Regions from separate parts of the Streptomyces sp. NBC_00019 genome, predicted to be linked through region 4. Evidence: riboswitches for the same ligand, from Rfam matches in the RefSeq annotation. Region 4 holds a riboswitch; each other region holds the start of a gene.
What was found. Region 4 has a riboswitch for cyclic di-AMP ahead of OHU89_RS30445 (NlpC/P60 family protein). Riboswitches for the same ligand answer to the same signal wherever they lie in the genome.
Positions count from the first base shown of each region.

Region 1 (5,617 bases), 2.4 Mb from region 4:
TGCAACCGTCGGTGCGGACCTTGCGCTGCGGGTCGACCTCCAGGAACGTCCGCTCCACGTCGACGAGTTCGCTCAGCAGATCGCCGGTGCGCTCGTCACCGGTGAGGAAGTAGCAGAAGCGGCGGTTGGCGGCCGTGGAGATACGGACCTGCTTGGCGCTGTCCGCCCAATGCTGCACGCCGTGCCGGGTGCCGAGGCCCGCCCACTTGCCGAGGTGGTAGACATCGACCTCGCCGGTGTGCCGGGTCATGGCCTCCGCGAACCGGAAGACCTCGGCGGAGCCGGTGCGCAGGAAGTGGTACCAGAGCCACAGGTCGGTGCCCAACTCCGAGTTGTCCCAGGCGAATCCGCCGATGTCGTAACGCCAGACGTGCCGGTCGTTGTCGTAGGTGTGCTGGACGTCGCCGTAGTCCAGGAAGCCGTACCAGCGGTGCTGCTCGCGTTGGCCGACGTAGTAGGCGAACAGCTCGTCGAGGCGATCCTCGACGACCGTCCGAGCCTTGCCGGAACGGTCGACGGGCGCCCAGTCCCCGAACACCCCGGCCGCGTACAGCCGTTGAGGCGTGGCGGTGAGAAGCGGCGGCGTCGCGGTGGCGGCGGCCTGCGCGGCGAGCACACCGGCCGACGGCGTCTTCTCCACGGCCCAGAAAATCAGTTCACTGGTCCGTGCGATGCCGTACGGCGTACCGAAGCCGGGCTCGTAGTCCTCGTAGGTGATCTCCAGACCGCCGTCGGACTGCTTCTCGTACGTGTCCTGCCCCAGCCCGTCGTGGTAGAAGCGCAGGTCGAGCGGGAGCGCCTCGGGCGAGTACAGCCATACGGTGGCCTCGGCGGCGTCCCCCGCAGCCCCGCGTACGTCGAGCTGGGCCGGGTGGCGCTGCCAGAAGTCCCTGAGGCCGAAGGAGAGTCCGCCGCTCGCGCCACCGACGTAGCCGAAGCCGCCGGCGCGCCGCCCGGCGGCCGCGTGGATCCAGCCGTAACCCGCCTTGGTGCGCTTGCGGACGGTGTAGCCGTCGGCGTTGGGCTGGGTGAGTGTGTAGTCGCCCCAGGTCGGGATGTAGGCGAGGCGGCTGGAGACGCGGGTGTCCCAGGTGGCGGTGTCGGGCAGCTTCTCCCCGGCGATCTGGGCGCCGCGGACCGCCGCGCCCGGGTCGCGTCGCAGCCCCGTGATGCCCTGGACGGCCTCGCCGAACAGTCCGCCGTCGGAGTCGGCGAACCGTATGTGCCGGTCGTAGGGCTGATCGCCGAGCGGCACGGTGAAGCGGACACCGAGGCCGCGCAGGAAGTCGCCCTGGTCGGAGCCGGGCTTCTGCTCGCCGTCCCAGACGAAGGTGTGCACGAGGCGGAAGGAGTCCGCGCCGGCGAAGAAGGGGAAGCGCAGGGTGTACGGCAGCCAGTTCCGGCCGCCCTTGCGGTGCCGGCCCTCGACGCGGACGACGGCCCGGACCGGACCGTCCTGCTCGATCTCGACCTTCTCGACCCGGCCGGCGAAGCTCTCGACGTCGGCGCCCTCTCGCACGGACTCCTGTCGCAGGGCAACCAGCTTCCCGTCCCGCGCGATCTCGGCCGACCCGCGCCGCACGCTGCGGACGACGGTGTCGGAGCCCTTGGCGCCGAACACGGCTGTGATCACACCGGTCGACACCTCGACCCGGCCGCCGGACCGGGTGACGGTGACCTTCCGCTCGGGGGCCGCCGGGCTGCCCGCCGCGAGCCTGTACGCGGAGGCCTTCGGGGCGCCGGGCGCGATCGCGTGCGCGGTCCACTTCACCGAGCCGTCGGGCCAGTGGCCGGTGACCCAGCTCTGGACGGGGACGTCGTCGCCGGCGGCGGTGGTGGTCAGCCGGAACATCTGCTCCGGCCGGTACGCCCCGCGGGCCCACGGCACGCCCCAGGTGGTGCCGGCGTGGGCGTCGGGCGTCGCGCCCTCCAGCCAGCGGAGTTCGGTGTCGTCCGCGTCGGCCGCGGTGGCGGTGTGGGACAGGGCCCAGGAGAACTGGGCCGCGGCGGCCGCGGCTGCGGCGCCCTTGATGACGGCGCGTCGGTCGACGCCGGGCACGGGGACCTCCGGATGATGCGAATAGAAAGCGCTTGCATCGCTACGGAGATCACTGTGTCCCCACCTTCCCCTCACTGTCGACGCTTTGGACAGCCGTGCCACAAGAACGCAATAAAGTGATCATGAGCCCGCAAGAGCGAACACCGAAGGCCGGACCCGGGGATCGGGATCCGGCCTTCGGTGGCACAGGGGGAGGGCGTCAGCTGACGGAGACGCCCTTCGCGCGGAGGTAGGCGAGCGGGTCCACGTCCGAGCCGTAGTCCGGCGTGGTGCGGATCTCGAAGTGGAGGTGCGGGCCGGTCACGTTGCCGGTCGCGCCGGAGAGGCCGACCTGCTGACCCTCGGTGACGGTCTGGCCGGACGAGACCGAGAGCGAGGAGAGATGGGCGTACTGGGCGTAGTAGCCGTCGGCGAGCTTGATGACGACCTGGTTGCCGTACGCGCCACCCCAGCCGGCGGAGACGACCGTGCCCGCGCCCACGGCCTTGAGCGAGGTACCGGTCGGGACGACGAAGTCGACGCCCGTGTGGTAGCCGCTGGACCACATGCTGCCGGACATCCGGTACGGGGTACCGACGGTGGCGCCGGCCACGGGGAGGGTGAAGCCGCTGGAGCTGGTCGTCTCGCTGCTCTGCGTCACGGTCGTCGTGTTCGACGAGGAGGACTTGGAGGATTCGGAGGAGGCGGACGAAGAGGACTTCTGGGTCTCCGCCGACTTCTGCGTCCCCGCGGACTTCTCCGTGCTCGCCGCGGCCTTCTTGCCGAGGGTGAGCTTCAGACCCGGGTGGATCAGCGCCGGGTCGGAACCGACGGCCTCGCGGTTGTCCGAGTAGAGCTTCTGCCAGCCACCGCTGACATTCTGCTCGTCGGCGATCTTCGAGAGGTAGTCACCGGACCGCACCGAATAGGTGCGCACGGTCGCGGTGTTCGCGGCGCTCTTCTTCTCCGCGGTCTTCTTCTCGGTGGCCGTCTTCTCGGCGACCGGAAGGGACTGGACGGCCTTCTCCGAAACAGACTGCGGGGTGGCCGCGTGGGCGCCTGCGGCGCCCATCAGCGGGAGGGCGAGTGCGGCGCCACCGGTGCCGGCGACGGCGATCGAACGGGTCAGGCGCTGGGCCTTCGGACGGCGGTGCTTACCCTTCGCGGGCATGGCGAATTCCTCTCCGGCGCCTGCGAGGTGAGCTGTCGGGTTCGGGCTGGAGATGCCCGGCCGCACCGAAGTGCGACTTAACCCCTAGCCGTTCCGGAGACCGGAACAGGCGGTTGTACCTGTGGGTCCCCCGCTCCTGCCGTTCACGGGTGAGTTGTGCGGTCCCCGGGCGGCGGCAGGATTGGGCGTCCGTCCGGATTGATGGCGAACGTAAGCGAGCAAGACGCAAAGGGACAAGTGAGAGGTTCCAGGTGAATGCATTCCTCTTGATCCGCTGTGAGAATTACCGGTCACCCTGCGTGAATTGCGCACGCCTCCCGCCATGCAAAACCCCTGGAAAAGAACGGGAATTACGTGAACATGACGGGCGACGCACGGTCACGGATATGACGCTCCTCACGTGGCACTTTCACAGCTTCCCTTATTCCAGAGCGAGTTGGAATGAAGGATGAGGAAGGCGTCAATTTCGGACAGACGACTCAGATGCGACGCAGCCGGAGAACTGCCGCATCCAGGTCGCCGCGCAATCCGACGTGAAGTCCGTGATGCAGCAATACGGCACCCCTGTGAACTTCGCCCGTTTCGAGGCATTCGTACGACGCTGTCGGGTCGAGCCCACGCAGCCGCAGCGCCGGCACGGGCTCGCCGTAGCTCTGCGCCTGGAGCCAGGCGAGCACGACGGTCTCGTCCCCGAGGACGTACTGGACGGCACTGAGCCCGCCCCGCGGCGGTCGCAGCCGGTGGAGGTCACCGCGCTGCACCACGGGCCGGATCTCCTTGTAGAGCTCCACCCACTCATGGGCCTCGGCGAGCTCCTCCTCGCTCCACTGCGTGAGGTCGCCGCCGACGCCGAGCACCCCGGCCATGGCGCTGACGAACCGGAAGCGCAGCGAGCTGACCCGGCCGTTGAGCATGGCGTTCGGGCTGTCGGTCACCCAGGCGGCCATCACGCGCGCGGGGTGGATCTGGCCGAAGCCGTGCTGGATGGCGAGCCGGTCGAGCGGGTCGGTGTTGTCGGAGGTCCACACCTGGTCCGTACGGCCCATGACACCGAGGTCGATACGGCCGCCTCCGCCCGAGCAGGACTCGAACGCGACCCCCGGATGGGCGGCCCGCAGCCGGTCCAACAAGGCGTAGTAGGCGTGCACGTGGTCGACCCAGAGCCGCTGCGGGTAGGGCTCGCCGGGCCAGCCGGCGTCGGTGAAACTGCGGTTGAAGTCCCACTTCACATAGTCGATCGGGGCGCTGGTCAGGAGTGCGTCGAGGTGGCCCCAGAGGTACTCCTGGACGTCCTCGCGCGCGAGGTTCAGTACGAGCTGATTGCGGAATTCCGTCCGCTTTCGTCCCGCTTGGTGCTGAACCCAGTCCGGGTGCGCCCGGTACAGCTCGCTGTCCGGGTTGACCATCTCGGGCTCGACCCAGATGCCGAACTGCATACCGAGCGCGTGGACGTAGTCGGCGAGGGGCTTCAGGCCGCCTGGGAAGCGGTCGCGGTTGGGCGTCCAGTCGCCGAGGCCGGCGCGGTCGCTGGTGCGGGTGCCGAACCAGCCGTCGTCGACCACGAACAGCTCGACGCCGATCGCCGCGGCCCGCCGGGCGAGGGTGCCCTGCTGCTCCTCGGAGATGTCGAACTCGGTGGCCTCCCAGGAGTTGAACAGCACGGGCCGGTCCCGGTCGGCGTCCGGGATGACGTGCGCCCGCTGGTACGCGTGCCAGGCCCGGCTCGCCCCGCCGAAGCCGCCGTCGCTCCACAGTCCGGCGAAGACGGGCGTCGTGAAGGACTCCCCCGCCGCCAGCCGCAGCAGACCCGACTCGTCGTGTCCGACCCCGCCGGTGACCTGCACGCGCGCGTCGGAGAGTTGGGCCACGGCGATGCGCCAGGAGCCCGACCAGCCGAGGGCGCAGCCGTAGACCTCGCCGCGTTCCTCGGTGGCGTCCGTGTCCAGCGCCACCCATGGCAGGTACTGGTGCCCGGTGTGCCCGCGGCGGCTGCCGATGACCTTCTCGCCGTAGGTGAGCGGCGCGCTGGTCAGCCGGGACTCTGCGGCCCAGCGGCCGTGCAGATGGGACAGCCGCCAGTCCTCGCGGTCGGGCAGGGTCCAGGTGGCGGAGTCGGCGCGCAGGAGCTCCACCGTCTCGGGCCCCTGGTTGTCCAGGGTCACCCAGCGCTCCACCACATCGGCGCGCATCCGGTAGTGCAGCGTGATCGCCAGCCCGGCGTCACGGAACCGGAGCCGCAGCTCGTCGCCGTCGGTGTCGCCGGAGGTCTCATGGGACTCGAAGGTCCACTCGGTACCGCGCCGCTCGTCGGTCCGCACCGACAGCGCGGGCCGCACGAAGCGGGGGCCGCCCTCGACGGGGTACTCCTCGCGACCGTCGAGCGGGGACTCGAAGCCGCGTTCGGCGGG
Region 1 covers NZ_CP108302.1:8,850,017-8,855,633, reverse strand. The annotation lists gene OHU89_RS40940 (Tat pathway signal sequence domain protein) at 1-2,059, opposite strand, end outside; gene OHU89_RS40935 (peptidoglycan DD-metalloendopeptidase family protein) at 2,259-3,209, opposite strand; cyclic di-AMP (ydaO/yuaA leader) riboswitch at 3,214-3,371, opposite strand; gene OHU89_RS40930 (alpha-galactosidase) at 3,689-5,617, opposite strand, start outside.
Region 1: it holds a riboswitch for cyclic di-AMP, as region 4 does, so the genes downstream of both, OHU89_RS40935 (peptidoglycan DD-metalloendopeptidase family protein) here and OHU89_RS30445 (NlpC/P60 family protein) in region 4, are expected to answer to the same signal.

Region 2 (5,617 bases), 220 kb from region 4:
GCCCGCGTGGTCGGCGCGGTCACCTCCGGCGGCGAAGGCGGGAATCACCGAGGCGGCGACACCACCGGCGGCGGCCACTGCGACGGCGGTGACGACGAGGCTCTTACGGCGCTTGGAGAACGTCGCGTTCATGCCCATGATTCTTTTGTCTCCCCGTATTGCAGCTGACGCCCCCTGCGTCAGCTTCTGGGCATGAATACGAAGTCGATCTTAGATTGGACTCAGTCCAGATTGGTGACGTACGTCACATTGCGACCCGGGGTCTGTCAGCCCGCCCGGTGCACCACCGCGTCGCACATCTCCATGAGCGCGGCCTTCACATCGCCCTCCGGCAGCGGAGCGAGCGCGGCCCGGGCCTCCTCCGCGAACCGCACGGTGTCCCGCCGCGCCTGCTCCAGCGCGGGATGCGCCCGCAGCGCGACCAACGCCTCGGCGTGCCGCGCGTCGTCGGTCAGGTCGGAGTCCAGCAGCTCGCACAGCGCGATGTCGTCCGCGAGGCCCAGCCGCGCCGCCCGCTCCCGCAGTCGCAGCACCGGCATGGTCGGGATGCCCTCGCGCAGATCCGTCCCCGGCGTCTTCCCGGACTCGCGGGAGTCCGAGGCGATGTCCAGGACGTCGTCCGCGAGCTGGAAGGCGACGCCCAGCCGCTCGCCGTACTGCGTCAGCACGTCGACCACCGTCTCGTCGGCGCCCGACATCATCGCGCCGAACCGGCAGGACACCGCGACCAGCGAGCCGGTCTTGCCGCCGAGCACGTCCAGGTAGTGCTCGACCGGATCGCGGCCGTCCTGCGGCCCCGCGGTCTCCAGGATCTGGCCCGTGACCAACCGCTCGAACGCCTCGGCCTGCACCCGGACCGCCTCCGGACCGAGGTCGGCCAGGATGTGGGAGGCGCGGGCGAAGAGGAAGTCGCCGGTGAGGACCGCGACCGAGTTTCCCCACCGGGTGTTCGCGCTGTCGACCCCGCGCCGCACGGACGCCTCGTCCATCACGTCGTCGTGGTACAGCGTCGCCAGGTGGGTCAGCTCCACCACCACGGCCGACGGCACGACTCCGGGGGCGTAGGGGTCGCCGAACTGGGCAGTGAGCATCACGAGCAGCGGACGGAAGCGCTTCCCGCCCGCCCGTACGAGGTGCTGCGCGGCCTCCGTGATGAAGGGGACCTCGCTCTTGGTGGCTTCGAGCAAACCCTCCTCGACGGCCGCCAATCCGGCCTGGACATCGGCTTCCAGAGCCTGGTCCCGCACGCTCAGCCCGAACGGCCCGACGACGGTCACGAGGGGTCTCCTGTCTGCTGGTGTCTACTGGCGATTACACGGTTTGTCGATAGGTCGCTGCCATCACTCAAGTCAGCGTATCCGGTCACGTTTCGATCACCACTGCCGCCCACCCGTGCAGCACGGGCGGTATCGGATCACGACCGGTATGTTTTTGATCACCTGAAAAGAACGGATATCTTCCGACTTGCACGGAAGTAGTAGAGCGTGTCTCGAACAACCGTTGACGTAGATCCCGGCAGCCACCCCCCGCCCGAGGACGACACCGCCTTCTTCGGCCAGCCCGAAGGCCTGCTCACCCTCTCCGGTCTGGAGGTCTGGGAGCGCTTCTCGTTCCTGGGCATGCAGGCCATCCTCGTCCTCTACTTCGCCGACACCGTGGCCAACGAGGGCATGGGCATGTCGGCCGGAACCGCCGCGTCCGTCTCCGCGGCCTACGGCACCCTCGTGTACCTCGTCTCGGTCGCCGGCGGCTGGCTCGCCGACCGGATGCTCGGCTCGTACCGCGCGGTCCTGTGGGGCGGCATCCTGATCGCCTGCGGCCACTACTCCATGGCCGTACCGACCTCGACCATGACCTGGGTGGGCCTGGGACTCATCAGCGCGGGCACCGGCCTGCTCAAGCCCAAACATGTGTGACTGTGTGTGTGACAACGACGTGCACTACGTGACTCCGCCCACGCGGTAACCGTGCGGGCTTCCTGCGTCGCTGACTAAGCAGCGTCACAGAGGGCCAGACCGGCCCTGTGCAGGACGTTCGAAGCACCCACCACGTCGGCGTTCTCGGTGAAGCCGCAGGAGAGGCATTCGAACTTCGCTTGGGTGACGCGGTTCCCCCTCGCGACGTGCCCGCATCCTCCAGCGGAGAGTGGGCAAGTGCGGGAGGTGTTGCGAGCATCCACCGGGATCACCAGGCGACCGGCGCTTTCAGCCTTGTTCGCCAGGATTCCGAGGAACTGTCCCCAACCCGCGTCGAGGATACTGCGGTTGAGCCCGGCCTTGGCGGCAGCGCCGTTCGGGAGGAACGCGCCGTCGTTGTCGGGGTCAGGCTTGGGTGCAGGCGCCCTGGTCATGCCCGCTGTGTTCAGTCGCTCGTGTGCGATCGTGTCGTGGTCACGGATCAGCGCGCGGGCGGCCATGTGGTGGAAGTCGAGTCGCTGGCGCCGGATCTTGGCATGCAGCTTGGCGACCTTCCGAGCAGCGGCGCGGTGCTTTTTCGTGCGCTGCCGGGTCCGCCTTGGAAACGTCGCCAGGTGCCGCTGGGCTTCGGCCAACTCCTCGGCCGCAGCATCGAGGAACTTCGGGTTCGGCTCATGCCCGCCATCCGAGGTGGTGAAGAAGTGCACGGTGCCCATATCGATGCCGACGACCGCACCGGTCGGTGGCAGCAGTTCGGCGGGGACGTCTGCGCACGCCAGGATGACGTACCAGCGCTTGCCCTCGCGCTTGATGCTGATCGTCTTCACGCGTCCCTGCACGGGCCTGTGCTGGTGCACCCGGATGTGGCCGACGCCTTGGAGGCGTACGCGGGTCCGGGCATCGTGTGGGGTGGAGTCCCAGCGGCAGCCGTCCCCATCCTTCGGGAAGACCACTGTGTCGAAGTGTCCGCCGCCCTTAAACCTGGGGTACCCGGGCGTGAGACCCGCCTTTACCCGGCGAAAGAACGCTGAACGGCATCGGGCACGCCTTCCCGCCCGGGCACCGCATCCGGCTCGCCGTCTCCTCCGCGTACTGGCCGTGGATCTGGCCGCAGGCCGACTCCGCGGCGGGGTTCGCGCTGGAACCGGCGACGAGCCCGAGCAGTCCGAGCCGCTCGGCGTCAACTTCCCCGCCACGCTGGACGAACCGCGCCCCGAGCGACTGGTCGTACGCGATGTCGCCAAGGGTGAGTGGCGTCTGGAGGTCGACCCCCGGTACGGCGGCACGCGCGTGTACCCGGATGGTCTGGAGTTCACCGAGGATGCGCTGGAGACGTACACGATCGACGAAACGGACCCGCTGTCGGCGCGCACCCGCTCGGACTGGTCGATCCGGCTGCACCGGCCGGAGCTCGCGTGGGACACGACGGTCCGTACGCGCTCGGAGATCAGCTGTGACGGGGTGGGATTCTTTCTGGCCGCCAACGAGGTGGTCTGCGCGGAGGGCGGAGAGGTGGTTTTCCACCGGACGCGGGAGAAGAGGATTCCGAGAACAGCCGGTTGAGGTTAATTGCCCGATTTGCGGCCGCATTTCATCTCAGTGACTTGAGTCACTTCCACCTGTGGGCGAGCTGTGTGATCCCGTCCGCCGATCCACCTTGCCCGAACGCCAGTTGGCGATTGGCACCCGCAAAGGATCAAGCACCCCATACGCCTCAGACCGAGGTCAATGGGCCCGTTGTGTGAATCCGGTACTTGTTCCGGACATGTGCTCTCGCATACGTTCCCGGCCGGGCGGAACGCCGAATCCTGCCGCCGCCCGGAGACCGCTCACCTACGAGAACTCACGGCAGGAGCGGGGGAACCAGGTAAGTCGCCGGACATAACGGACCGGCTTGGGGTGAAGTCGTGTCGCCGTACGGCGGCCCGGCCGGGCATCTCCCGCCCGAACCCGACAGCTCACCTCGCAGGCGCCGGAGAGGAACTGTCATGCCTGCTGCCGCTCAGCACCGTCGCACCAGAACGTCCCGCCTCGCCCGCAAGCTCGCCGTCGCCGGTACCGGCATCGCCGTGCTCGCACTCCCGGTCATCGGCGCGACCAGCGCCTCCGCGGCCACCCCGACCGTGACCACGGCGACCTCGCTGGGCTACGCCAACACCCTCGACGGCTGGATCCAGGCGTCGCTCCAGGTCATGGCCCAGAACGGCATCCCCGGGTCGTACGACAGCATCTACCGCAACATCCTCCGCGAGTCGTCCGGCAACCCCTACGCCATCAACAACTGGGACTCCAACGCGGCCGCCGGCACCCCCTCCAAGGGCCTGCTCCAGGTCATCGACCCCACCTTCCAGGCGTACCACGTGTCCGGCACCTCGTGGGACCCCTACGACCCGGTCGCCAACATCACCGCGGCCTGCAACTACGCGGCGCAGCGGTACGGGTCGATCGACAACGTGTGGGGCGCGTACTAGGCCGAGTCACCGCCGGGCCCCGTTCCCGAGCAGGTTCCCCTGGAACAGCCTCTCCAGGACGACCGCGATGCCGTCGTCCTCGTTCGAGAGGGTGATCTCGTCGGCCATCGCCTTGAGTTCGGGGTGGGCGTTGGCCATGGCTACGCCGTGGGCCGCCCAGTCGAACATGGGGATGTCGTTGGGCATGTCGCCGAAGGCGATGGTCTGTTCGGGGCCGAGGCCGAGGTGGTCGGCGGCGAGGGCGAGGCCCGTCGCCTTGGTGATGCCGCATGGCTGGAGTTCGACGGTGCCGGGGCCCGACATCGTCACCGTCGCGAGGGAACCGACGACTCCGCGGGCCGTCGCCGCCAACTCGTCGTCGGACAGGGCGGGGTGGCGGAGGAGAACCTTGCTGATGGGCTCGCACCACAGGTCGTCGCGGCGGTCGACCCGTACGGCCGGGAGGGTGGGGTGCGGCATCAGATACCCCGGTTCGATGAGCGTGAGACCGTCGACGCCGTCCTGGTCGACGGCGGCGTAGACCTGACCGAGCTCGGCCTCGATCTTGCCGAGCGCGGTCTCGGCCAACTCCCGGTCCAGGGTCACCGACCACAGCAGACGGTCCGCGCCGGCGTCGTACACCTGCGCGCCCTGCCCGCACACCGCGAGCCCCGTGCTGCCCAGGTCGTCGAGGAGCGGCCGCACTCTCGGGGCCGGCCGGCCGGTCACCACCAGATGCCGGGCCCCTGCCTCCGCCACCCGCGCGAGCGCGGCGAGCGAACGGTCGGAGAGCGTGTCGTCGCCCCGGAGCAGGGTTCCGTCCAGGTCAGTGGCGACGAGTGAATATGCGGTGGGTGCGGCCATGATCAGAGAATACGGATGGAAACCCCCATCGACTCGACGCGAACCGGACGGCTGCACCCTTCACATCCGTTGACGTCGGCTCCGGTTCGACGCTCAAGTGGAATCTCGTACCACCAGTTCCGTCCGAGCATCCCGTACTCAGCCTGCGGGCATGGCGGTTGACGACGTACCCGGTGGTTCGCGGCACCCGTTCGGGTGGGCCGTCAGGATTTGATCGAGCCGCTCAGCAGGTCCAGCGACCAGAAGCGCTGGATCACCAGGAAGAGCGCGATCAGCGGGAGGACCGCCAGCAGACAGCCGGTGATGACCAGGGTGTAGAGGGCGGGCTGTGAGGCACCTTGGGCGAGGAGCGTGTAGAGGCCGAGGGTGATCGGGAACTTCTCGTCG
Region 2 covers NZ_CP108302.1:6,196,689-6,202,305, reverse strand. The annotation lists gene OHU89_RS29345 (CHRD domain-containing protein) at 1-132, opposite strand, end outside; gene OHU89_RS29340 (polyprenyl synthetase family protein) at 267-1,277, opposite strand; partial or broken gene OHU89_RS29335 (hypothetical protein) at 1,311-1,904, shown strand; partial or broken gene OHU89_RS29330 (RNA-guided endonuclease InsQ/TnpB family protein) at 1,991-2,947, opposite strand; partial or broken gene OHU89_RS29325 (CocE/NonD family hydrolase C-terminal non-catalytic domain-containing protein) at 2,944-3,479, shown strand; cyclic di-AMP (ydaO/yuaA leader) riboswitch at 3,743-3,903, shown strand; gene OHU89_RS29320 (transglycosylase SLT domain-containing protein) at 3,905-4,387, shown strand; gene OHU89_RS29315 (HAD family hydrolase) at 4,394-5,230, opposite strand; gene OHU89_RS29310 (carbohydrate ABC transporter permease) at 5,434-5,617, opposite strand, start outside.
Region 2: it holds a riboswitch for cyclic di-AMP, as region 4 does, so the genes downstream of both, OHU89_RS29320 (transglycosylase SLT domain-containing protein) here and OHU89_RS30445 (NlpC/P60 family protein) in region 4, are expected to answer to the same signal.

Region 3 (5,617 bases), 1.9 Mb from region 4:
GGCGCGCGGGCACGTCAGGTAGTACGTCGTCGGGAAGGGCGTGCCGTCGGGGAGCCGGGGGGCCGTCTCCACCACGTCCGGCTGGCCGCACGGACAGCGGTGCGCGATCGCGCGCAGGCCGCGCGGCGGACGTCCGAGCTGCTGCTTGAAGGCCTCGACGTCGGCGTCGGTGGGCTCGGTGCGCTCAGTGGTCGGCGGGGGCGTTTCCATGCCGTACGAAAGTCTCTCTGCTGTCTGACTGCGGAAAAGGTCGGTTCACTGGTCGGAGGCGTCGGACTTGTCGACCCCGTCCCAGACGTTGGAGTACCAGGGGCGGTCGGCCGCCCCCATGTCGGCCCGCGACTGCCGCGCCGCGCCCGGGTCGACGACGATGAACCCCGTCTCCCCCGGCATCACGTAGTGGAGCCGCTCGCGGATCCGCTGCTCGGCGTACGCGTCGTCCTGCCAGCGTGCCTTCTGGTCCCGCAGCTGCTCGACCCGCTGCCGGGCCTGTTCCTGCTGCCGCTGGAGGTCCGCGATCTCGGCGCGCTGGGAGACGTACTGCCTTATCGGATAGGCGAGCGCGACGATCAGCGAGCACAGGACCAGCGCGAGCAGTGCCGCCCGGCCGGTCAGCCGGGAGCGGCGGGCCTGCCGCTTGGTCTGGGAACGGTAGACCCGGGCCGCGGTCTGCTCGCCGAGCAACCGGATCCTGGTCGCGGTGGAGAACCGGTCCCGGTCCTTGACGGCCATGTCCCAGCCCCTCCTTCACACACGCGCGTACGTCCCCGCACACGGTACGGGACCGGTGCGGGGACGTACGTACGACTGGCTAAGGCTTAGCCCTGCCGAGATCAGCCCTTGAAGCGGGGGAACGCCGAGCGGCCGGCGTACACCGCGGCGTCGTCGAGGATCTCCTCGATGCGCAGCAGCTGGTTGTACTTGGCGACGCGGTCCGAGCGGGCCGGGGCGCCGGTCTTGATCTGACCGCAGTTCACCGCGACGGCGAGGTCGGCGATGGTGACGTCCTCGGTCTCGCCGGAGCGGTGGGACATCATGCACTTGAAGCCGTTGCGCTGGGCCATCTCGACGGCGTCCAGCGTCTCGGTCAGCGAGCCGATCTGGTTCACCTTGACGAGCAGGGCGTTGGCGGAGCCCTCCTCGATGCCGCGGGCCAGGCGCTCGGGGTTGGTGACGAACAGGTCGTCGCCGACGATCTGGACCTTGTCACCGATCTTCGCGGTGATGGTGTTCCAGCCGGCCCAGTCGTCCTCGTACAGCGGGTCCTCGATGGAGACGAGCGGGTACGCGGAGACGAGCTCCTCGTAGTACTCGGTCATCTCGGCGGCCGAGCGGGACTTGCCCTCGAACTCGTACTTGCCGTCCTTGTAGAACTCGGACGCGGCGACGTCGAGCGCGAGCGCGATCTGCTCGCCGGGGACGTAACCGGCCTGCTTGATGGCCTCGATGATGAGGTCGAGCGCGGCGCGGTTGGACTCCAGGTTCGGCGCGAAGCCGCCCTCGTCGCCGAGGCCGGTGGACAGGCCCTTGGTCTTCAGCACCTTCTTGAGGGTGTGGTAGACCTCGGCGCCCCAGCGCAGCGCCTCGGAGAAGGACTCCGCGCCGATCGGGGCGATCATGAACTCCTGGATGTCCACGTTGGAGTCGGCGTGCGAGCCGCCGTTAAGGATGTTCATCATCGGAACGGGCAGCAGGTGCGCGTTCGGGCCGCCCAGGTAGCGGAAGAGCGGGAGGTCGCTGGCCTCGGAGGCGGCGTGGGCGACGGCGAGGGAGACGCCGAGGATGGCGTTGGCGCCGAGCGAGCCCTTGTTGTCGGTGGCGTCCAGGTCGAACATGGCCTGGTCGATCAGGCGCTGCTCGGTGGCGTCGTAGCCGACGAGCTCCGGGCCGATCTGCTCGATGACGGCGAGGACGGCCTTCTCGACACCCTTGCCCAGGTAGCGGTTGGGGTCACCGTCGCGGAGCTCGATGGCCTCGAAGGCACCCGTGGAGGCGCCGGACGGAACGGCGGCACGACCCGTGCTGCCGTCGTCGAGGCCGACCTCGACCTCGACCGTGGGGTTGCCTCGGGAGTCCAGGATTTCCCGGGCTACGACGACGTCGATGGACGGCACGAGCATCTCCTTCATGGGATGTGACACGGTCCGCCGGGACCGCGGTGTGTTCTGCGAGACGAGCCTAACCGGCTCGGGGCGATCGGCCACCGCGTGGACCGCCCCGTGGACAGAACCGAGAGTAAATTGTTTCTGAACGGAACAAAGACGCTTTCGGAAACCTGACAGAAACCGGCGCAGAAAAAAGCCCCGCCCCGGTGCGTACGGGGGAACACGCACCGGAGCGGGGAGCCCGTGGGGACGGGGGGACCCTCACGAGGCCTTCAGTATGAGGACCACGGATGTGAGGGCACTGTGGTTCAGCTGGGTCCTGCTTGAGTGCCGCAGCCCTTACTTGAGGTGCAGCTGCTGACCCGGGTAGATGAAGTCGGCGTCGCTGACGATGTCCTTGTTCAGCTTGAACAGCTTCTGCCAGCCGCCCTTGACGTCGTGCTCCTCGGCGATGGCGCTGAGGGTGTCACCCGTGACGACCTTGTACTCGCCGTCGCCCTTCTTGACCTTCTTGCCGGTCGGGGTGGTGACGGTCTTCTTGGCGGCCGGGCGCTCGGAGGAGCGGGAGGCCCCCTGCTCGGAGGAGCGGGTGCTGGTGCCACTGTCGCTGGAGGAGCTGCTGCCCGAGGAGCTCGACGAGCCGCCGCCGGTGTAGCTCGCGCTGGACAGGCCGACGCCGCAGGACGGCCAGGCACCCTTGCCCTGACCCGCGAGGACCTTCTCGGCGATCTCGATCTGCTGCGCCTTGGTGGCCTGGTTGGCCTGCGAGGCGTACGCCGTGCCGCCGTACGCGGCCCAGGTGGAGGCGGAGAACTGCAGACCGCCGTAGTAGCCGTTGCCGGTGTTGATGGCCCAGTTGCCGCCCGACTCGCACTGGGCGACGGCGTCCCACTCGGAGGCGGTGGCGGCGGAGGCGTTGCCGGCCGCCATCAGCGGGGCGGCTATGGCGACACCGGTGACGCCGGCGAGCGCGGCGGCGCGGGTGGCCTTGGACGGACGACGGTGCTTGCCCTTACCGGAAAACAGCATGGTGGATCCCCTCACCGACGCCTGCGAGGTGAGCTGTCGGGTTCGGGCCGGTTGAGTTGCCCGGCCGCGCATCTCGCGATGCGCGACTTCACCCCAAGCCGGACCAGCGTGAACCGCTGGGCCCGGCACTTACCTTGGGTCCCCCGCTCCTGCCTACGGCGCATGACGCGACGACTGTTCCCGTACGGCCGCTGGCAGGATTCGGCGTTGCGGCAGACGGGGCTCGCGGTGACGAGCGGTGTTGACCGTAGACAGGGAATCCGGGGAATTTCAAAGACGATCAGGGCTTCTGAGACTCATCCCACACTTTCGCCAAACCGGACATTTGATGTGAAGTGTGGCGTGAACTACCGGCATTTCTCTGGGGTTTTCGCCCTATTCGCTACCGAGTACGAGGGTCTGACCGGGCTCGATGCTGCTCGGGTCGGCGCCGATGACCTGCCTGTTCTCGGTGTAGAGCCGGCGCCATCCGCCGTCGACGTCAAGGGAGTCGGCGATGGAGGCGAGCGTGTCGCCGACGCGGACGGTGTACGAGCCCTCGTCGGCGCTCGCGCCGCGGTGCCGGCCGGTGCTCTCCTTGGCGGCGGAGAGGGCGCCGGTGTCGACGAGAGCCGAAGAGCCGCCTTCTTGCCAGGAGTTGTCCGATTCGTCACTCTTTGCCGGTGCTGTGGATGGACTGTCGGACGGCTGTGATTCTTCGGCGCCGGGGTCAGAGGTGTCCGACCTGGAAGAGTTGTCCGCTTCGGTGGACGCCGAGGGCGAGGGGGTCGAGTCGGCGGAGGACTCGGTCGACGAGTCGGACGATCCGGAGGAGTTGGACAGTCCGGACGAGCCAGGCGAATCGGATGATTCAGATGAACCCGACTCTTCGGATGCCGACGGGGTGCCGCTCTCGACGCCGGTGTCGACATCGTCCGAGGCCGAGTCCTTGCTCAGCCCGTTCAGCAGACCGCAGGTGCCCCAGACGCCGACGCCCTGGTCCGCGAGGACCTTCTCGGCGACGGCTATCTGCTGGTTGCGGCTGGCGAGGTCGGGGCTCGTGGCGTAGTCGAGGCCACCGTGCTTCTCCCAGTTCTCCTGGGAGAGCTTGAGCCCGCCGTAGTAGCCGTCGCCCTTGTTCGCGCTCCAGGAACCGTCGGTCTCGCACTTGGCGACCTGGTCCCAGGTATTCCCGTCGGCCGCGCTCGCGCCGGTGGCGCCGAGAAGCGGGATCGCGATGGCGGAGCCGGTCACTCCGGCCGCGACGAGGAGTGCCGGAGCCTGGCGGGGGCGACGGTGACGACCGTTCCCGGTGAGCATGCGGAGGCCTTTCGCGAGACAACAGTGACCGGCGCGGCGGGTGGAGACAGTCACCGCGCTGATGCGTGAACGTATCGGCAGTCGATCACTTGTCACAAGTTAATGCCGCGTAGATCACGTGAAGATCACAGAGTTGAGGGCGGGTCATGTTTGGCCGGTTCCAGCACAACTCCCGCTGTGACACGCATTGACATCCTCCCCCTCTTAAAAGAGGGGGATTCCAACCCAGTTGGGTTGAGGTTCACGGACGCTCGACCGCTTGGTGGACGGTGTCGTCCCTCCGGCACCGGCTGTTCGCCGGGGGCGGGGGATCCCGCCCTGTCCTGCCGCGACGTTGATACTCGCGTTGGTGTCCGCGTTGCAGGTGAAGCCGCAGGAGGAACAGACGAACTCGGCTTGGCTCTTGCGCGAGTTCTTGTCGATCCATCCGCAGGCACTGCAGCGCAGACTGGTGTAGGGGGCGGGTACGTCCTGGACCCGGTCGGGGGCCTTGTGCTCGGTCCGCTGCCGCAGCAGGCCCCACCCCTGGGCGAGGATCACCCGGTTCAGGCCGGACTTCTGGGCGACGTGCCTGCCGGGCCGCTCGGCGGTTCCCTTCGCGGAGCGGGTCATGTTCCTGATGTTCAGCTTCTCGAACCGGATCAGGCTGTAGGAGCGGGCGAGCATAGTGCTGGTCTTCTCGCACCAGTCCTTGCGCCGGTTCGCCTCCCGCGCCTTGAGCTTGGCCACCTTCGCGTACTCGGCCGTCTTCTCGGGACTGTCCTTCTTCGCCCTCGCCGCGCGCCGCTGGTGCTTGCGGACTTGGGCGCGTTCCCTGACGGTGAGCTGCGGACAGTTCAGGGTGCGGCCGTCCGACAGGGCGGCGGTGATCGTCACACCCCGGTCGATGCCGATGACCTCGCCGGTGCCGGGCGCGGGGGTCGGCTCGGGGACGACCGCGAAGGCGATGTGCCACTGCCCGCTGCGAAAGGTGACGCGGAACGTCTTCGCGTCGGGCAACTGCGCACCCTTGCCCTTGGCGCTGAGGCGGAAGCGGACCCAGCCGCAGCCGGGCACCCTGACCTGCGCCCACCTACGGTTGAGCCTCGGCACGACGACGGAGCGGCCCATGACCTGCTTGCCGGTCTTCGCGTTCAGCTTCGGTGAGCCGTCAGTGTTGTACTCGGGCACACGGTCGGTACCGA
Region 3 covers NZ_CP108302.1:4,538,343-4,543,959, forward strand. The annotation lists partial or broken gene OHU89_RS21270 (DUF501 domain-containing protein) at 1-210, opposite strand, end outside; gene OHU89_RS21275 (septum formation initiator family protein) at 256-732, opposite strand; gene eno (phosphopyruvate hydratase) at 834-2,114, opposite strand; gene OHU89_RS21285 (transglycosylase family protein) at 2,445-3,134, opposite strand; cyclic di-AMP (ydaO/yuaA leader) riboswitch at 3,138-3,305, opposite strand; gene OHU89_RS21290 (transglycosylase family protein) at 3,510-4,433, opposite strand; gene OHU89_RS21295 (RNA-guided endonuclease InsQ/TnpB family protein) at 4,638-5,617, opposite strand, start outside.
Region 3: it holds a riboswitch for cyclic di-AMP, as region 4 does, so the genes downstream of both, OHU89_RS21285 (transglycosylase family protein) here and OHU89_RS30445 (NlpC/P60 family protein) in region 4, are expected to answer to the same signal.

Region 4 (5,617 bases):
TCCTCCATGCCGGTCAGGAAGACGACCGGGAACTCGAGTCCCTTGGCGGTGTGCAGGGTCATCAGGGTGATGACGCCGGAGCCGTCCTCGTCCTCGTCGGGGATCTGGTCGGAGTCGGCGACCAGCGCGACCCGCTCAAGGAACGCGGCGAGACCGACCGGAGCCGCCGCCTCACCTTCCGCGGCTTCCCCGGACTCCTGCTCGAACTCCAGGGCCACGGCGGCGAGTTCCTGGAGGTTCTCGATCCGGGTCTCGTCCTGCGGGTCGGTGGAGGCCTGCAACTCGGCGAGATAGCCGGTGCGTTCGAGCACCGCCTCCAGGACGGTCGCCGGGCCCGCGCCGGACTCGACGATCGTACGGAGCTCCTCCATCAGCGCGTTGAACCGCTTCACGGCGTTCGTCGACCGCGCGGCCATGCCGTACGCCTCGTCGACCCGCTTCAGCGCCTGCGGGAAGCTGATCTTCTCGCGCTGGGACAGGGCGTCGATCATCGCCTCGGCGCGCTCACCGATGCCGCGCTTGGGGACGTTGAGGATGCGGCGCAGCGGCACCGAGTCCTCGGGGTTGGCGAGGACACGCAGGTAGGCCAGGACGTCCCGGACCTCCTTGCGCTCGTAGAAGCGGACGCCGCCGACGACCTTGTAGGGCAGGCCGACGCGGATGAAGATCTCTTCGAAGACCCGGGACTGGGCGTTGGTCCGGTAGAAGACGGCGACGTCGCCGGCCTTCGCGTCGCCCGAGTCCGTCAGTCGGTCTATCTCCTCGGCGACGAACTGCGCCTCGTCGTGCTCGGTGTCGGCGACATAGCCGGTGATGCGCGCGCCCGCGCCCGCGTTGGTCCACAGGTTCTTGGGGCGGCGGGACTCGTTGCGCTCGATGACCGCGTTGGCGGCGGACAGGATCGTCTGTGTGGAGCGGTAGTTCTGCTCCAGCAGGATCGTCGTCGCGTTCGGGTAGTCCTCCTCGAACTGGAGGATGTTGCGGATCGTCGCGCCGCGGAAGGCGTAGATCGACTGGTCGGCGTCACCCACGACACACAGTTCGGCGGGCGGGAGGTCGAACTCGGCCGGGGGTACGTCGACGGGGTGCTCGTTCGTCCCCACCAGCTCGCGGACCAGCGCGTACTGGGCATGGTTGGTGTCCTGGTACTCGTCGACGAGGACATGCCGGAAGCGGCGGTGGTAGTGCTCGGCGACGTCCGGGAAGGCGCGCAGCAGATTGACCGTGGTCATGATCAGGTCGTCGAAGTCGAGCGCGTTGGCTTCCCGCAACCGCGACTGGTACATCGCGTAGGCCTGGGCGAGGGTCTTCTCGAAGCCGTCGGTGGCCTGGGCGGCGAAGTCCTCCTCGTCGATCAGCTCGTTCTTGAGGTTGCTGATCTTGGCACTGAAGGACTTGGGCGGGAAGCGCTTGGGGTCGAGGTCGAGGTCACGGCAGACCAGGGCCATCAGACGCTTGGAGTCGGCCGCGTCGTAGATCGAGAACGACGACGTGAAGCCGAGCTTCTTGGATTCCCTCCGCAGGATCCGCACGCACGCGCTGTGGAACGTCATCACCCACATCGCGTTCGCCCGCGGGCCGACGAGCTGCTCGACGCGCTCCTTCATCTCGCCCGCGGCCTTGTTGGTGAAGGTGATCGCGAGGATCTGGCCCGGGTGGACGTTGCGCTCGGCCAGCAGGTAGGCGATGCGGTGGGTGAGCACCCGCGTCTTGCCGGATCCGGCGCCGGCCACGATGAGCAGCGGGGTGTCGGAGTGGACGACGGCCGCGCGCTGGTTCTCGTTGAGCCCGTCGATGAGCGCGGCCGCGTCCAGGACCGGGCGCGGGGCGCCGTCGCGGTAGTACGCGTCCCGGTCCGGCGGCACGTCGAACCGGCCGCCGAACAGGTCGTCCGGAACGGGTTCCGGTACGTGCTCGTCCTCGGGCGGCGGCGGGGGCTCTTCCTCGCGGCCCTTAGGGGCTTGGAGGTCCGCCAGGAAACTGTCGTCAAAGAGGCTGCTCATCGCTCTCCGAGTCTAGGGCTCCCCACTGACACCCCGCCGCCGCCCTGAGAACATGGGCTCTTTTCGGCGGCGGCCGCGGAGGCCGCCTCAGAATCCGAGGATCTTCCGGACCTGGCCACCAGGGACCTCCTCACCCTCCGCCACCGTTCTGTCACGATCCGCGACCGGCCAGGTGGAGACGTACAACTTGCCGTCACACGGGTCGACGACCACGCCCGAGCTTGCCGAGGCACTTCCTGCCGTCGCGGCCGGAAGCGGGCGGACGTCACCACTTCGCACAAAATGCGTATAAGTCATTGCAGATCACTCCGTACTCACCACCGCGAGCACCGTCCTGACCTAAGGTCACGAAAATGTATCGGGCCTATCGGACATCAACCTTCACAGGGGCCACACCCGTTGGCTACCGTGCCGGAAGGCCGTACGACCCCCACCGGCGAACGTCGCCGGGCCGCGCGGCCTCCGCCGAATCCGGAGCGCCGCCGCGCACCCGGAACCGGGGACCCACCGAACTTGGGGTGAATCGGCCGACTCCCGTACCGGGAACGGCCGTAGGGCAACCCTTCCGAACCACCCGCCCGAACCCGACAGCTAACTCGGTAGGCGGAGCATGGAAGGAGTCGCCGACCTTGGCGTCGCACCGTAAGTCGCCTCCCCCGGGTACGCGCGTAGCCGGCATACGCACACCCGCTCTCGCCACGGCCGCCCTCACCTCCGTGGCCCTGCTCTCCCAGACGGCCACCGCCGCGCCCTCGACCGATGACAAGCCGAGCATCGAGGAAGTCGAGAAGAAGGTCGACGACCTCTACCGCCAGGCGGAGTCGGCGACCGAGAAGTACAACTCGGCCAAGGAGAAGACCTCCAAGCAGCGCAAGGAGGTCGACACCCTCCTCGACGACGTCGCCCAGCGCACCCAGAAGCTCAACGAGGCCCGCGAGGAGCTCGGCACCTTCGCCGCGGCCCAGTACCGCACCGGCGCCTCCGCGCCCGACACCGCGACCTTCCTGCTCGCGGACTCCCCGCAGGACTACTTCGACCAGACGCAGCTGATGGGCCGTATGACGTCCCGCCAGAAGGACGCGGTCGACGACTACGTCTCCGAGCAGTCCGCGACGATGAAGAAGCGCCAGGAGGCCACCGACAGCCTCGAGACGCTCTCCGATTCGCAGAGCGACCTGAAGACCGCCAAGGCGACCGTCCAGCGGAAGCTGTCCGCCGCGCGCGAGCTGCTGTCTCAGCTGACCGCCGAGGAGAAGGCGCGCCTCGCGGCGATCGAGAAGAAGAAGCAGGAGGAGGCCGCCCGCAAGGCCGCCGAGCTGGCGGAGCAGCAGGCGGCCGAGCAGAAGGCGGCGGAGGAAGCAGCCGCGGCCGAGGAGTCGGCGAGCAGCTCGTCGTCGTCCTCGGAGGCCTCGGACTCCTCGTACGCCACGAAGGCCGAGAAGGCCCTCGCCTTCGCCCGCTCACAGGTCGGCAAGCCGTACGTCTGGGGCGCCACCGGCCCCGACTCCTACGACTGCTCCGGCCTCACCCAGGCCGCCTGGAACGCCGCCGGCATCTCCCTCCCTCGCACCACCTACGACCAGGTGAACGCCGGCACCACGGTCACCCTCGCCAACGCCCAGCCCGGCGACCTCGTCTTCTTCTACGACGATGTCACCCACGTCGGCATCTATATCGGCAACGGCAAGATGATCCACGCGCCGAAGCCGGGGGCGTACGTGCGCGAGGAGTCCATCTACTACGACGGTGAGTCGGCTATCCACAGCGTGGTGCGGCCGGCCTGACGCGCGGCAGGGCCCTGGCGTCAGTGACCTCCCCGGTTCTCGACACAGGGCCCTTCGCCGGGCTGGGGCTCGGCGTAGACGCCGTGCACCTCGCCGGTCAGCTCGTCCTTCGTCACCCGTCCGGAGACACACACGACGCCCGTGTAGACGGCGTAGTACCCGTTCCCGACGAAGACCCCGTGCTTCTCACCGCACCCGACACGCTCCAGCGCCGCCTCGACCCGTTCGTCACCGAAGACACCGAACTCCCCCGACCCGCCCTCCTTCCGGACCTTCGCCAGCTCCGCGAGGATCAGCTCGGCCGACGCCTGCCCACTGGCCTGCTGCTCCGCACTCAAGGGCGCCCGCATGCGGTACGCGTGGTTGTCGGCGTAGTTGGGGGGAGCGTCCACAGGTCCGTCCTGCTGTCCTCCGGCCGTGTTCGAGGCGGAGGGTGAGGGGGAGGAAGGCAGGGCGGTGGGCGTCGCTGTGGACTGCGCGCACTTCGGCGGGGGCGGATAGGAGTAGGTCGGAGTGGCCGACCGCGCGGCGCCGGCTCCATTGGCCGCCCCACCTTTTTGACTCCCGCATGCGGTGAGACTGACCGCCACGAGGGCGGCGCCGACGAGGGCGAATGATCGTCTGAGGGACATGGCGAGAGTCTGGCGCCCCGGACGGTCGATTGTCATGAGCGGAACTACTCAGATGACGCCCAGGTGGGCGGGGTCCGACGTGATCCGGCGGGCGTGGGACACATCTGCCATCACTCAGTGCACCGGCCGCCGAGCCGCGCCCCCTCCCGTGCCTGCGCCCGCGCGTATTTGCCCGCGCCCGCTCGCGCGCCCTGCCCTCGAGCTGGGCCGCGCTCCTTAGCATCGCCCCATGTCCGGCGCCTCCTCCCGCTCCCCTCACTCCCCCCTCCCCGCCTGGTGGGCCCAGCGGCCGCCCGCCGCCGGGGCTGCCGTGATGGCGACCGGCATCGTGTCCGTCGGTCTGCATCTGACGGGGCACGAGACCCTGTCGCGGATCGCCCTCGTCCTGGCAGGCGTCGCGTGGGTCGCGTTGGCCGCCGACTTCGCCGTACGGCTGCTGTGGGACCGGGCGAGGTGGGTGGCGGAGGCCGAGACGCCGGGCGCGCTCACCGCCGTAGCGGCTACGGCCGTGCTCGGTACCCGTGTCTCGGCGCTCGGCTTGCAGCAGCTCGCCGAGGCGCTGCTCGCGATCGCCGCGCTGTTGTGGCCGGTGCTGATCGCGCTGGTCGTGACGCACTGGACGCGGCGGATGCCGGGGGCGGTGTTCCTGGCCTGCGTCGCCACGCAGGGTCTCGCGGTGCTCGGTGCCACGCTCGCCTCGGCCGAGTCGACGGCGTGGCTCGCCCACGCGGCGCTCGTGCTGTTCTGGCTCGGCCTCGTGCTCTACGGCATCGCCCTGGCCCGCTTCGACCCGCGGCAGGTGACCGCGGGCGCCGGGGACCACTGGGTGGCCGGCGGGGCGCTCGCCATCTCGGCGCTCGCCGGGTCGAAGCTCGTCGCGGCCGACAGCGCGCCGCTGTACCTGTGGAACGACGACGACAGCGGCGTCCTGCGGGCCGTGACGGTCGCGCTGCTGGTGCTCGACCTGGCCTGGTACGTCGTACTGCTCGTCGCGGAGGCGCTGAAGCCGCGGCCGCGCTACGACGTGCGCCGTTGGGCGACCGTGTTCCCGATGGGCATGACATCGGCGGCGACGCTGTCCGTCGCCGCCGCCCTCGACGTGTCCTGGCTCAGGACACCCGGTCAGGTGCTGCTGTGGATCGCGGTGGCGGCATGGCTCGCCGTCGCCGCGGGTGCCGTCGCGTCGGCGCGCGCCGGC
Region 4 covers NZ_CP108302.1:6,417,294-6,422,910, reverse strand. The annotation lists gene pcrA (DNA helicase PcrA) at 1-2,003, opposite strand, end outside; cyclic di-AMP (ydaO/yuaA leader) riboswitch at 2,457-2,624, shown strand; gene OHU89_RS30445 (NlpC/P60 family protein) at 2,633-3,787, shown strand; gene OHU89_RS30440 (hypothetical protein) at 3,808-4,179, opposite strand; gene OHU89_RS30435 (tellurite resistance/C4-dicarboxylate transporter family protein) at 4,649-5,617, shown strand, end outside.